Regions from separate parts of the Streptomyces sp. NBC_00390 genome, predicted to be linked through region 2. Evidence: riboswitches for the same ligand, from Rfam matches in the RefSeq annotation. Region 2 holds a riboswitch; each other region holds the start of a gene.
What was found. Region 2 has a riboswitch for cyclic di-AMP ahead of OHS70_RS19345 (M23 family metallopeptidase). Riboswitches for the same ligand answer to the same signal wherever they lie in the genome.

Region 1: another riboswitch for cyclic di-AMP. It lies ahead of OHS70_RS09220 (M23 family metallopeptidase); the one in region 2 lies ahead of OHS70_RS19345 (M23 family metallopeptidase).
Region 3: another riboswitch for cyclic di-AMP. It lies ahead of OHS70_RS08355 (transglycosylase SLT domain-containing protein); the one in region 2 lies ahead of OHS70_RS19345 (M23 family metallopeptidase).
Region 4: another riboswitch for cyclic di-AMP. It lies ahead of OHS70_RS03350 (M23 family metallopeptidase); the one in region 2 lies ahead of OHS70_RS19345 (M23 family metallopeptidase).

The regions. Positions count from the first base shown of each region.
Region 1 covers NZ_CP107945.1:2,254,480-2,257,661, forward strand. The annotation lists gene OHS70_RS09215 (GntR family transcriptional regulator) at 1-137, opposite strand, end outside; gene OHS70_RS09220 (M23 family metallopeptidase) at 353-1,123, opposite strand; cyclic di-AMP (ydaO/yuaA leader) riboswitch at 1,136-1,301, opposite strand; gene OHS70_RS09225 (M16 family metallopeptidase) at 1,529-2,896, opposite strand; gene OHS70_RS09230 (M16 family metallopeptidase) at 2,914-3,182, opposite strand, start outside.
Region 2 covers NZ_CP107945.1:4,414,591-4,417,772, forward strand. The annotation lists gene OHS70_RS19340 (PP2C family protein-serine/threonine phosphatase) at 109-1,275, shown strand; cyclic di-AMP (ydaO/yuaA leader) riboswitch at 1,490-1,644, shown strand; gene OHS70_RS19345 (M23 family metallopeptidase) at 1,656-2,702, shown strand; gene OHS70_RS19350 (PrsW family intramembrane metalloprotease) at 2,873-3,182, opposite strand, start outside.
Region 3 covers NZ_CP107945.1:2,007,915-2,011,096, reverse strand. The annotation lists gene OHS70_RS08360 (FAD-binding oxidoreductase) at 100-1,485, shown strand; cyclic di-AMP (ydaO/yuaA leader) riboswitch at 1,881-2,041, shown strand; gene OHS70_RS08355 (transglycosylase SLT domain-containing protein) at 2,046-2,912, shown strand.
Region 4 covers NZ_CP107945.1:797,210-800,391, reverse strand. The annotation lists gene OHS70_RS03360 (DUF6126 family protein) at 1-103, shown strand, start outside; gene OHS70_RS03355 (tyrosine-protein phosphatase) at 115-927, opposite strand; cyclic di-AMP (ydaO/yuaA leader) riboswitch at 1,699-1,857, shown strand; gene OHS70_RS03350 (M23 family metallopeptidase) at 1,862-2,890, shown strand; gene OHS70_RS03345 (SGNH/GDSL hydrolase family protein) at 3,073-3,182, shown strand, end outside.

The sequences.
Region 1 (3,182 bases), 2.2 Mb from region 2:
GCCTCGCGGACCGGGACCCGGGAGACCCCGTAGCGGCGGGCGAGCTGTTCCTCGGTCAGTCTGCTGCCGCGCTCGAACACACCGGAGACGATGTCGTCGCGGATCGCCGTGCATACCGAGTGCGCGGGAATGCGCATGACCGAACCTCCGCTTTAATTCGCGCGAAACGCTGCCGACGGTGTGCGTTCCCACCCCTGTTCCTGGCCGTGACTCTATTGCAATCGGCGTGATTTTCCGATGGCAGACCGAAATTCATGGATATCTTTTGGCCAGTACAAGTAACGCCGAAGGCCCTGGCGGCGGGCCAGGGCCTTCGATGTGGTGCGGGGGTCGGTTGCGGGCGGCGCGGGCCTCAGACCGTGACGCCGCGGGCGCGCAGGTACGCGAGCGGGTTGATGTCGGAGCCGTAGTCCGCGGTGGTCCGGGCCTCGAAGTGGAGGTGCGGGCCTGTGGAGTTGCCGGTGGAGCCCGCCCGACCGATCTGCTGGCCGGGGATGACCCGCTGGCCGACCGAGACGCCGATGGACGAGAGGTGACCGTACTGGGTGTACGTGCCGTCGTTCATCCGGATCACGACGTTGTTGCCGTACGCACCGCCCCAGCCCGCCTCGACGACCGTGCCGGAGCCGACGGCCACGACCGAGGTGCCGGAGGCGGCATGGAAGTCGATGCCGGTGTGGCTGCCGGAGGACCACTGCGCACCGCCGGCCTGGTAGGCGGTGGAGACGTAGGAGCCGGCGACGGGCAGCTGGAAGGAGTTGAGGCGACGGCGCTCGGCCTCACGGGCGGCGCGCTCCTTGGCCTCGCGGGCGGCCTTGACGCGGGCCTCGGCCTTGCGCTTGGCCTCGGCCGCGGCCTTGGCCTGGGCGGCGGCCCTGGCGGCCTCCTCCTTCTGCGCGGCAGCCTGGTCGGCGACCTCGTCGGCGACGGTGTCCACCGCCACGACCTGCGTCAGGCCGGTGTCCTCGGGCGAGGGGGCTTCGGCGTCGGCAGCGAGGGCCGGAGAGGCGAGGGTTCCGATGACGCCGGTGGTGGCGAGGGTCGCGACGGTGGCCATACCCGCGCTGCGACGCGCCAGCCGGCTCGGACCACGATGTTTCCCGGTGGCACGGGTGAACGCCATGAAGAGGCTGGTCCTTTCCTTCCTTCTCGCCTACCGGGTTAGCTGACGGGTTCGGAGCAGGAAGGTCTCCTACGGGCACCTCCGCACGGGGTGTGAAGGCGACCGATTCACCCCAGGGACTGAGTGGGTCCCCGGCTCCCCAGGCTCGCGCCTGACGGGGACTCGGCGATGACTGTCCGTGCCGCGGATGCGGCGGGCTACGGCGAACAGCCGGATTGACGCTAGGCCGATCTTCATCCGATCGCCAAAAATTCAGCACCTTTTGTAGCGCACGCCACAGGGCATAGCCCCAACTGCCGCATGAAAACGGACAAAAGACGGAACCCCGGCATCACACCTGAAGCCGGGGTTCCACTTGTCGGTTTTGAGTTGTATGTCTGCTGCGCCGGTCGTCCCGCGGCTCAATCAGCCGCTGACGACGGTCACTTCACCGATACCGAGCGCCCTCACCGGCTCCTCGATCTGCGACGCGTCACCGACAAGCACCGTGACCAGCCGGTCCACCGGGAAGGCGTTGACGGCCGCCGCGGTCGCCTCGACCGTACCCGTCTCGGCCAGCCGCCTGTACAGCTCCGCCTGGTAGTCGTCCGGGAGGTGCTGCTCGACCTGGTCGGCGAGCGTGCCCGCCACGGACGCCGCCGTCTCGTACTTCAGCGGGGCGACGCCCACCAGGTTCTGCACGGCGACGTCGCGCTCGGCATCGGTCAGGCCCTCGGCCGCCAGTGTGCGCAGCACCCTCCACAGGTCGTCCAGCGCCGGGCCGGTGTTGGGCGTGTCGACCGAGCCGCTGATGGCGAGCATCGACGCACCGGTGCCGTCGGGCGCGGACCGGAGCACCTGGCCGAAGGCCCGTACGCCGTAGGTGTAGCCCTTCTCCTCGCGCAGCACGCGGTCGAGGCGGGAGGTGAGGGTGCCGCCCAGGCAGTACGCGCCCAGCACCTGGGCCGGCCAGACGCGGTCGTGGCGGTCCGGGCCGATGCGGCCGATGAGCAGCTGGGTCTGCACCGCCCCGGAACGGTCCACGATGACCACCCGGCCGGTGTCGTCCGCGGTGATCGGCGGTACCGGACGTGACTCGGTCCTGTCACCGGTCCAGGCGCCGAGGGTGTCGGCGAGCACGGCGTCCAGATCGACTCCCGTGAGGTCACCGACGATCACGGCAGTGGCGGTGGCGGGCCGCACATGGGCGGCGTAGAAGGCCCGCACCGCCGCGGAGTCGATCCGCGCCACGGTCTCCTCCGTGCCCTGACGCGGCCGCGACATGCGCGAGCTCGCAGGGAAGAGCTCCTTGGAGAGCTGCTTGGCGGCGCGCCGGGCCGGGTTCGCCGTCTCGTGCGGGATCTCGTCCAGCCGGTTGCGCACCAGGCGATCGACCTCGCTGTCGGCGAACGCGGGCGTCCGCAGTGCCTCGGCCAGCAGGCCGAGCGCCTTGGGCAGCCGGGAGGCCGGGACCTCCAGGGAGACCCGGACGCCGGGGTGGTCGGCGTGCGAGTCGAGCGTGGCGCCGCAGCGCTCGAGCTCGGCCGCGAACTCCTCGGCGCTCCGCTTGTCGGTGCCCTCCGACAGGGCACGCGCCATGATCGTGGCGACGCCGTCCAGACCGTCCGGCTCGGCGTCCAGCGGGGCGTCGAGGAAGATCTCGACGGCCACCACCTGCTGGCCGGGGCGGTGGCAGCGCAGCACGGTCAGACCGTTCCCCAGCGTGCCGCGCTCGGGCGCGGGGAAGGCCCAGGGCCGGGCGGTGCCGGGGGTGGGCTGCGGGTGGAAGTCCATGGTCACGGCAGCGTCACTCACTGGTCCGCGCCCTCCTGCTCGTCGTTGTCGGCGGAGGTGTCCGCCGAGCCGGCCTCGTCGCCTTCCTCGCCCTTGTCCTCGGCTGCGGGCTCGTACACGAGGACCGCCCTGTTGCTGGGGTGCAGCCGGGCCTTGGCGACCGCCTGCACCTCCTCGGCGGTGACCTCGAGCACCCGCCGCACGGCGGTCAGCGCGAGCTGCGGGTCGCCGAACAGCACGGCGTACCGGCACAGTTCGTCGGCCCGGCCGGCGACGGTGCCGAGCC
Region 2 (3,182 bases):
TTCGCCCGGTCGGAGGACGGCGGGTCGCTGTCCGGCCCGGCAGCCGGGAGCCTTTAAGGGGGCGCGGTACCGTCCGCGCCCGGAGGAGGACCGGGCAGGAGAACGGCATTGGGGCGAGAGCAGGGCAGGATCTGGAGCGCTCAGAGCCTCGTCCGAGCGCTGCCCCCGCTGATGATCGTCGGTGGGGTGGTCTTCGATCTGCTGACTCCGCCCCAGTTCACCGCGGTCCCGATGTTCGCGGCGGCTCCGCTGGTCGCCGCACCGCTCTTCAGCTGGTTCATGACATTGCTGACCGGGATCGCGGCGGTCATGGGTGTGACCGGCCTGCACTTCTACAACCAGTCCATCGGGGAGATCACGTCGTACACCGAGGTGAGCACCGTGGTCACCGTCTCGGCGCTCGCCCTGCTGATCAACACGGTCGTCCGGCGCAGTGGCGAGCGGCTCGCCTCCGCGCGGGGGATCGCAGAGGCGGCGCAGCGGGCCGTGCTGCCGGAACCGGCGGGGCGGATCGGCGGACTGCAGGTGGCTGCCCGTTACGAGGCCGCCCAGGCGGACGCGTTCATCGGCGGCGACCTGTTCGCCGTGCAGGAGACGCCGCACGGTGTGCGGCTGATTGTCGGGGACGTACGCGGCAAGGGGATGGGCGCGGTGGCGGTCGTGGCCGTCATCGTCGGGGCCTTCGGCGAGGCGGCCGAGCAGGAGAGCTCGCTGGAGGGCGTGGCCCGGCGGCTGGAGCGGGCACTGGCCCGCGAGACCCCCCTGCGGGAGGGGCTGGACGCAGTCGAGAGCTTCACCACCGCCGTACTGGGCGAGATCCCGCGCGAGGGCGGCCTGGTGCGGCTGGTGAACCGAGGCCATCCGGATCCGCTGGTGCTGCGCGGCGACGGGAAGGTGGACAGCCTGGTGCCGTCCACGGCGTCGCTTCCCCTGGGAATGGGGGACTTGGGGATGTGGCCGGACCGGGCGGAGGAGTATCGGGTGCCCGCCGGGTCCACGCTGCTGTTCTACACCGACGGGCTGTCCGAGGCCCGCGATGCCGACGGGGTGTTCTACGCCCCCCGGGCGCGGCTGTCCGGCCGGCTGTTCGCCGGGCCGGAGGAACTGCTCGACGCGGTGGTCGCCGACGTACGGCGGCACACCGGCGGTGGGGCGAACGACGACATGGCGCTGCTGGCGGTCGCCCGGCCCGCCGAGAGGCGGCCGGAGCCGGGCGCGAAGGTGCCCGTGACGGCCGCGGAGGAGGAGTCGCGGCCCCGCCGCCACGCTGTGTGATCGAAGGACACCACTCCGCATAACATTTGACGAACTGTCAGAACAGGGAGTGTCCTGAGTGGCGATCAAGTCGCCCGATTCCGGATGGTTGTGTCCAGATAAGTCCTGGCCAAAGCCGTTAATGATCAGTCGGAACGGCTTGGAATCCGGCCCCCGTGTCTATTAACGTTCGATAACGCAGCGCGGTCGTCACAACCGTCGCAAGAGACGGCACCGTGCGCACGCGCCGAATCCCGCAAGGGAACCGGGGAACCACCAATTGGGGTGAATCGGGCGTCTTTTGCCGTGCTGTCGCGGCCGAAGCGCCTGTAGGAGACCTTCCTGCTCCGAACCCGTCAGCTAACCCGGTAGGCGAGAAGGAAGGAAAGGAGTGCGCCTTCGTGGCGTCCAACATGCCTGCCCCCGAGGCCCCCTTCGTAACGAGTCCCTTCGGTGACGATGCTGGGGAGCGGGAGTGGGAGGAATGGAACCCCACCGCGGACTCCGTCCGTCCGGTGCGCGGCCGGCACCGCGTCGTCAAGCAGCGCGGCGGTCTCGCCCGTAGCTCCACGGTGCTCGGCGTCGGTGTGATCGCCGCAGTCGGCGCGGGCGGCATGGCCACCGCGCAGGACAAGCCGGCGGTCTCGATATCGCTTCCCGACGCGATCACGGACAAACTCCCCGACGCCAAGTCCCTGCCGGGCGTCGGCTCCCTCATGTCCGACGACTCGGACTCCGGGAACGACAACACCACGACGCTCGGCGGCGTGACGACCGCCGCCGCCGGCGGCGACACGGCGGGCTCCCAGCGGACTGCCGACGCGGGCGAGGCGCTGCGCGCCCGGATCCTGCAGCAGGCCGAGCAGCAGCAGGCCGAGGTGGACGCCGAGGCGAAGGCCGCAGCCGAGAAGGCCGCAGCCGAGCAGGCCGCCGCCCTGGCCGAGAAGCAGCAGACCGCGGCAGAGGCCAAGGCCGCGGAGGAGAAGCGCAAGGCCGAGGAGGCCGCCGCGGCCAAGGCGGAGGCCGAGCGCCTCGCCAAGCTCGCCGCGAGCTACTCGCTGCCCACCTCCTCGTACACGATCACCTCCACCTACGGCGAGTCCGGCTCCATGTGGTCCTCCGGCCAGCACACCGGCCTGGACTTCGCGGCCCCGACGGGCACGCCGGTCAAGGCGGTGCACGGCGGCACCGTCAAGTCGGCCGGCTGGTCCGGTTCGTACGGCTACCGCATCGTCCTCGAGCTCGAGGACGGCACCGAGGTCTGGTACGCCCACCTCTCCTCGATGACCGCCACCGCCGGCCAGAAGGTGACCACCGGCGAGACGATCGGCCGCGTCGGCGCGACCGGCAACGTCACCGGGCCTCATCTGCACCTCGAGGTGCACACCGCGGGCGGCTCGGGTCTCGACCCGATGGCGTGGCTGCGGGACAAGGGCCTCACCGTCTGACGGTCCCCACCGGCCGTTCACCGCTTTTCCCGTCCGGATCGCCCGCCCCCTCACCCCCGTGGTGAGTACGGGGCCGGGCGGTTTCCGGCTGCCCGCGCACCGGTGGCGGCACCGCGTACCCCGGCGGTCGTGGTGCCCCCAGACGTCTGGGCTGCCGGTCCCGCCCTTCGTCAGATCCGGTAGGGGTTGGGCCCGCCGTAGTTGCGGTACGGAGGCGGCACCCGCACCCGTCCGGTGGCCTGCGCCGCATAGCTGAGCGAGGGACCGGCCACCTCCCTGCGCTGCCACAGATGGTGGAGCAGCTCCTGCTCGCGTTCCGTGAAGTCCGGGCCCATCGCGCCGCGGTGGGCCCGGTGGCGCAGAAACGCGAGCGAGGTCGCGAACGCCTCGTACTCCGAGACGGCATGCCCCGCCGCCGGGCCGTAGGTCCGCCGGGCGAAGTCGCGGGCCATCGTGCGCGCCCGCATGGACGACAGCGCG
Region 3 (3,182 bases), 2.4 Mb from region 2:
GTTCTGCCCATGCGTGCCGCGGCGCAATGGGCGGTTACGGCGATGAGCGCCACCCGGCCCCGGGATTACAACGGTGCTGAGGGAAAGGCGGTGGCGGCCATGACCACCTTCACACCGGCACTCGACGACACACAGGCGCAGCAGCTCCGGGAAGCTGTACACGGCGACGTGCTCCGGCCCGGCGACGCGGGCTACGAGCAGGCCCGCAAGGTCTACAACGCGGTGCACGACAGGCGGCCGGCGATCATCGTCCGGGCCGCTGACACGGCCGACATCGTCGCCGCCGTCGACTTCGCCCGCGAGCGGGATCTGCGGCTGGCGGTGCGCGGCGGCAGCCACAGTGTCGCCGGGTACGGCACCTGCGACGACGGCCTGGTGCTCGACCTCGGGGGCATGCGCGGCATCCGGGTCGATCCCGGGGCGCGCACCGCTCGGGCCGAGGGCGGCTGCACCTGGGCGGATCTCAACCACGCCACGCACGCCTTCGGCCTGGCGACCACGGGTGGTGTCGTCTCCACCACCGGAATCGGCGGTCTGACCACCGGGGGCGGCATGGGTCATCTGGCCCGGAGATGCGGTCTGGCCTGCGACAATGTGCTCTCGGCGGATGTGGTCACGGCCGATGGATCATTCCGGACCTGTACGCCGGAGCACGAGGCGGACCTGCTGTGGGCGCTGCGGGGCGGAGGCGGCAACTTCGGGGTCGTCGCATCGTTCGAGTACCGGCTGCATCCTGTGGCCGACATCCTCGGCGGGCCGACGTTCTATCCCCTGGACGCCGACGTGATGCGGGGGTACCGCGAGCTGATCGCTGACTCCGGGGACGAGCTCGGCGCGCTGCTCGTCGTGGGACTCGGGCCGGCGCTGCCCTTCCTGCCCGAGCGGTGGCACGGGCGGCCCCTGTGCGCAGTCGTGACCTGCTGGAGCGGCCCCCGGGACCAGGACGACCGCATCCGTGCACGGCTCGCCGGTCTCGGACCGGTCGTGGGGCGGCACCTCGATCGGATGCCTTATCCGGTGATCAACACTCTCTTCGACGAGCTGCTGCCGGCGGGCCTCTTCCACTACTGGAAGGGCACCTTCAGCCACGGTCTGCCCGACGGGGCGCTCGACGCGCATGTCGAGTACGGCGCCACCACCCCCACGATCCAGAGCACGACGGTGATCTTCCCCATCGACGGTGCCTGCCACCGGGTGGGGCCCGAGGAGACCGCCTTCGCCTACCGGGACGCCGGCTTCTCGACGGCTCTCAGCCCGACCCTGCTGACGCGCGCCGACTGCGACGCCGCCACCGGCTGGGCCCGCGACTACGCCGCCGCCCTCCGGCCGTACTCCATGGCCGGCGGCTATGTGAACTTCATGGACCAGGACGACCAGGACCGGGTGCGGACCAACTACCGGCAGAACTACGACCGCCTGGTGGCACTCAAGCGGCGCTACGACCCCGGCAACCTCTTCCGCCTGAACCACAACATCGCACCCTGAGCAGCCCTCCGACGCCGCCCCTGAGGCTCTGAACTGCACCGTTCCCGATCATGAGGGAGAACGCGGCATGTGGGGTGATTAGTCCGAATTTCTATAGAGGTGTCTCTATAGCGACAAGTTACCCCGCTTGTCGCTTTCTGATGCGCCGTCACGGCGACGACTGTTCCTGTTGTTGTGAGTGATATGGGTCACGAGTGCAGAGATGTGCAGTTTTGTCCCTCGGTTCATTTCCCTTCCAGGGGTGGCAAGTTGAGCAGTACTGCCAGGAATTGATCACGCATTTCCCATGATCGGATTCATTGGGCGGATTGTGGTGTGAATTTCGGGCTTGTTCCATCCGATGGGCCTCGCCTACGGTCACCTCAATCCGGACGGACCGCCGAATCCTGCCGCTGTCCGGAACCGCACCCACTCACGGACGTAGGCAGGAGCGGGGGACCCAGGTAAGCGCCGATCCGGCATCCGGAACGGCTCGGGGTGAAGTCGCACTCCCCGTGCGACCGGGCATCTCCAGCCCGAACCCGACAGCTCACCTCGCAGGCGACGGAGAGGAATTCGTCATGCCTGCAAAGGGTAAGCACCGCCGTCCCAAGTCCAGCCCCCTCACTCGCAGTTTCGTCGCCGCGGGTACCGGCGGTGCCGCACTCGCCCTCCCGATGCTGGGAGCGACCTCCGCCGGCGCGGCGCAGCCGACGACGGCCGTGGCCGCCGAACAGGCCGTGGCACCGACCGTCGCCGTCGCCACGAAGGTGGCCGCTGAGAAGATCAGGCCCGTCACCTATTCCGTGGTGCCCGGCGACTCCCTTTACAAGATCGCGGGCCAGCATTCGCTGAGCGGCGGCTGGAAGCAGCTGTACAAGGACAACCGCGAGGCCGTCGGCGACAACCCCTCGCTCATTCACCCGGGCCTCAAGCTGACGGTCGGCGCGAAGGCAAAGACCAAGGCAAAGGCAGAGGCAAAGGCGGAGACGCCGGCCCCCGCCGAGAAGCGGCCTTCCTCGTCCGACCGTGCCGACCGTTCCGAGCGCTCCAGCGCACCGGCCGCCGAGAGCGGCGCTGCCACGCAGTCCGCGCCGGAGTCGGCCCCGCAGGCCGCCCCGGTGTACACCAACGACCTCGACGGCTGGATCAGGGAGTCGCTGGACATCATGGGCCGGGAGGGCATTCCGGGCACCTACGAGGGCATCCACCGCAACGTCATGCGCGAGTCCTCCGGCAACCCGCAGGCCATGAACAACTGGGACTCCAACGCCGCGGCCGGAACGCCCTCCAAGGGACTCCTCCAGGTCATCGACCCGACCTTCGCCGCCTACCACGTCCCGGGCACCGCGATGGACCCCTTCGACCCCGTCGCCAACATCACGGCCGCGTGCAACTACGCCGCCGACAAGTACGGTTCGATCGACAACGTGAACGGTCCCTACTGACCCGACAGCTCTGCGATGCCCGGGGTTCGGCGGAGCCCCGGGCATTGTGCTGCCCTGACAGCCGGAGTGCGGCGGGCCGACATCGGGCCGGAGCCCGACGGTGGCCGAGTCCTCCGGCCTCCCGGCGCCTTTCGGACCGACACCCTGCCACGACCTTGACGACCCGGTCCTGGCCGCCAACCACCAAGGTCGCCCGCTCTGGCCGGCCCCGGGGCCGTCAGTCATCGCCCCCATGGAAACCCCCCACTCCCAGGAACCGCCAACGGCCCC
Region 4 (3,182 bases), 3.6 Mb from region 2:
GTTCCCCCGAGGCCTGGTGATCAGGCTGTTCGTCTACCTGATAGCCGGTCACCTCTTCGCCGGCTTCCTCTATCTGCTCTTCCTGGTGGGCGGCAAGGGGTAGCGCGCAAGGCGTCACGCCTCGTCGAGGAGCCGTTCGCGCAGGCGCTCGCGCGTCTCGGGGGAGAGCCCCAGGCCATCGGAGAGATAGCGCTCCGTGCCGCCCCACGTCTCCTCGATCGTTTCGAAGGCCGCGGCCAGATACTCGGCGCGGGCGTCGAACAGCGGGGCGAGCAGCTCCATGACCTCGGGGGACATCGCGGCGGGGGAGTTGTCTTTGCGCCGGACCTTGTAGCGGCGGTGGGGGTCGTTGGACTTGAGGTAGTCCGCCTCGATCGCGTCGCGGTCCACGCCGACCGCGAGCAAGGACACCGCGATCGACAGACCGGCCCGGTCCTTGCCGGCGGCGCAGTGCATGAGCGCAGGGACGCTGTCCTCGGCCAGTGCGTGCAGCACCCGGCTGTGCTCGCCGGTGCGCTCCTTGATGATCATCCGGTACGACGCGGACATCCGGCCCGCGGCCTTGCCGTCCGCGAGGATCGACTTCAGCTGGTCGAGGTTGCCCTCGCGCACCATCGTCCAGAACTCCGCGCCGTCGGCCGGGTCGCTGAGCGGCAGGTTCACATTGCGTACGCCCGGAAGATCGACGTCGGGACCCTCCAGCTTCTGGTCCGCGGCGTTGCGGAAGTCGAAGATCGTGTGCAGCCCGAGCCCGGAGAGGAACGCCGCATCGCTCGCCGTCGCGTTCGCCAGGTGACCGCTGCGGAAGAGCCTCCCGTACCGCACCCGCCGGCCGTCCGCCGTCGGCAGTCCGCCCACATCCCGGAAGTTACGAACTCCGGCCAGCTCGGGTTCTGTCGACGGGGTCTGCGGCAGCTGCTGCGTCACGTGGACTCCTGAGGTGACTGCCATCGGCGCGGCTCGCCGACGGTGGCGTGATGTGGCTCCCGACGATACGACACCCGTTTATCGGGCAATCATCTCGGCCGTCCTGCAGGGGCGTTGCGCCGTCCGCCCTGGTCGCGGCGAGTGATCCGGGGATCCGGCTGGTTCGGACCAGGCCCCGGTCGATGCGGCCACCCGCGCCCGAGCGGGACCGGAAGCGACTTCCCGTCCCTGTGCGCCGTGTCGACGCGCCTGACACGTGTATACGGAGAGTCACCCGGATGCTTTCGCATTCCTCGGCGGAGGGGAGCCGGTCGAATTCAATGCCGTCCCCCGACCTCGTCGGCGGTGAATAGAAGGATCGCCGAGGCCCCACGGCGGAGTAATGGAGTGATGTGCATCACTTTTCCTCGACCCACGGAAGGGCGAATTGCGTTGATCGTCGTGGGGCTTGATCGGTGAGTGGCGGTGTAAATCATTAAATGGTGCTTCTGTCCGAATTGGATGGTTCCGGTATGGCGTGCCCTGATGTGGGGCGCGCTGGAATCGGGTCGTGAGCAGGGTCATATTTGTGACCGTCCGTGGCCGGGCCTCGAGGTCGAATTCCGTTGTCGGCGCGGGGGGCGAAGATCCGCGATCCACGGAGCGTGACGGGAAATCCGCAGCGCTTTCCCCGCTCGGCATTACTTCCGGAAATCGGCGGCTTGTTCCGGCCCGACAAACTCGCTTACGGTCACCGCAATCCGGACGGACCGCCCAATCCTGCCGCTGTCCGGAATTCGATCCCATCCACGTGTGGCAGGAGCGGGGGACCCAGGTAGTACGCCGCATCCGATCAAATCGGACGGCTTGGGGTGAAGTCGGACATTTTGTCCGGCCGGGCAGCTCCAGCCCGAACCCGACAGCTCACCTCGCCGGCGCCGGAGAGGAATGCGCCATGCCCGCAAAGGGTAAGCACCGTCGTCCCAAGTCCAACCGGATCACCCGCGGCTTCATCGCCGCCGGTACGGGTGGCGCCGCCATCGCCCTCCCGCTGATGGGTGCCACCGGCGCACACGCCGCAGCCAAGGCCGCGCCCGCCACGGCACCTGCCGCCGCGTCCGGGAAGGCACATGCTGCTGCCCCGGCCACCTTCTCGGCCGGATCGGCAGCCCATGCGCCGGCCGGCAAGAAGGCCACCACCTACTCGGTCGTCCCCGGCGACCACCTCTCCAAGATCGCCGCTGAGCATGATGTGCGCGGTGGCTGGCAGAGCCTGTACGCGGACAACCGCGAAGCCGTCGGCGAGAATCCCTCGCTGATCCACCCCGGCCTCAGGCTGACGATCAACGGCAAGGGGAAGGCGAAGACTTCCGAGGCAAAGGCCACCGAGAAGTCCGAGTCCCCGTCCGAGTCGCAGACCCGGCCGTCCGGTGACGACGCGCGGCCCGCCCCGGCGGACACGGCAGAGCCTGTCGAGCAGCAGTCCTCCGAGCCGAGCGCCGAGCAGACCTCCGCCCCCGAGCAGTCCTCCGAGCCGAGCGCCGAGCAGACCTCCGCCCCCGAGCAGGCCTCCGGCTCCGGCTTCGCCGCACCCATCGAGGGCGCGCCGATGTCCACCGCCTACCGCACCGCCGGCGCGATGTGGTCCAGCGGTTACCACACCGGCGTCGACTTCGCCGCCGCCACGGGCACCTCCGTCAAGTCCGTGACTGCCGGCACCGTCGTCTCGGCCGGCTGGGGCGGCGCGTACGGCAACCAGGTCGTCATCCAGCACACCGACGGCACCTACTCCCAGTACGCCCACCTCTCCTCGCTGTCCATCTCCAGCGGCGAGTCGGTGACCGGCGGCCAGCAGATCGGCCTGTCCGGCAACACCGGCAACTCCTCGGGTCCGCACCTCCACTTCGAGATCCGCACCGGACCCGGCTACGGCTCCGACGTCGACCCGCTGGCCTACCTGCGCCAGAACGGCGTCTCCATCTGACCGCCCTGACTCCCTGACAGGTTCGGGCGCTGTTGGACCGGCTCCCCCGTCACCGCTCACGCGGGGCGGGGGAGCCGGGGTATTCCGGCTTGGGCGAAACTTGACCGGTGGCAAAGATCACCCCGCGTCAACCCCTCCTTACGGTCGCGTAGGTCACACCCGTAAGGGAAAGATGTGCTCCCGTGGCAGACGATTCGAGAACAGGGAACAGCGGCGGAATCGGGTCGTACGCGGCGATCGGTGACAGCTTCACCGAGGGCGTGGGAGACCCCGGACCCGGCGGGACGTTCGT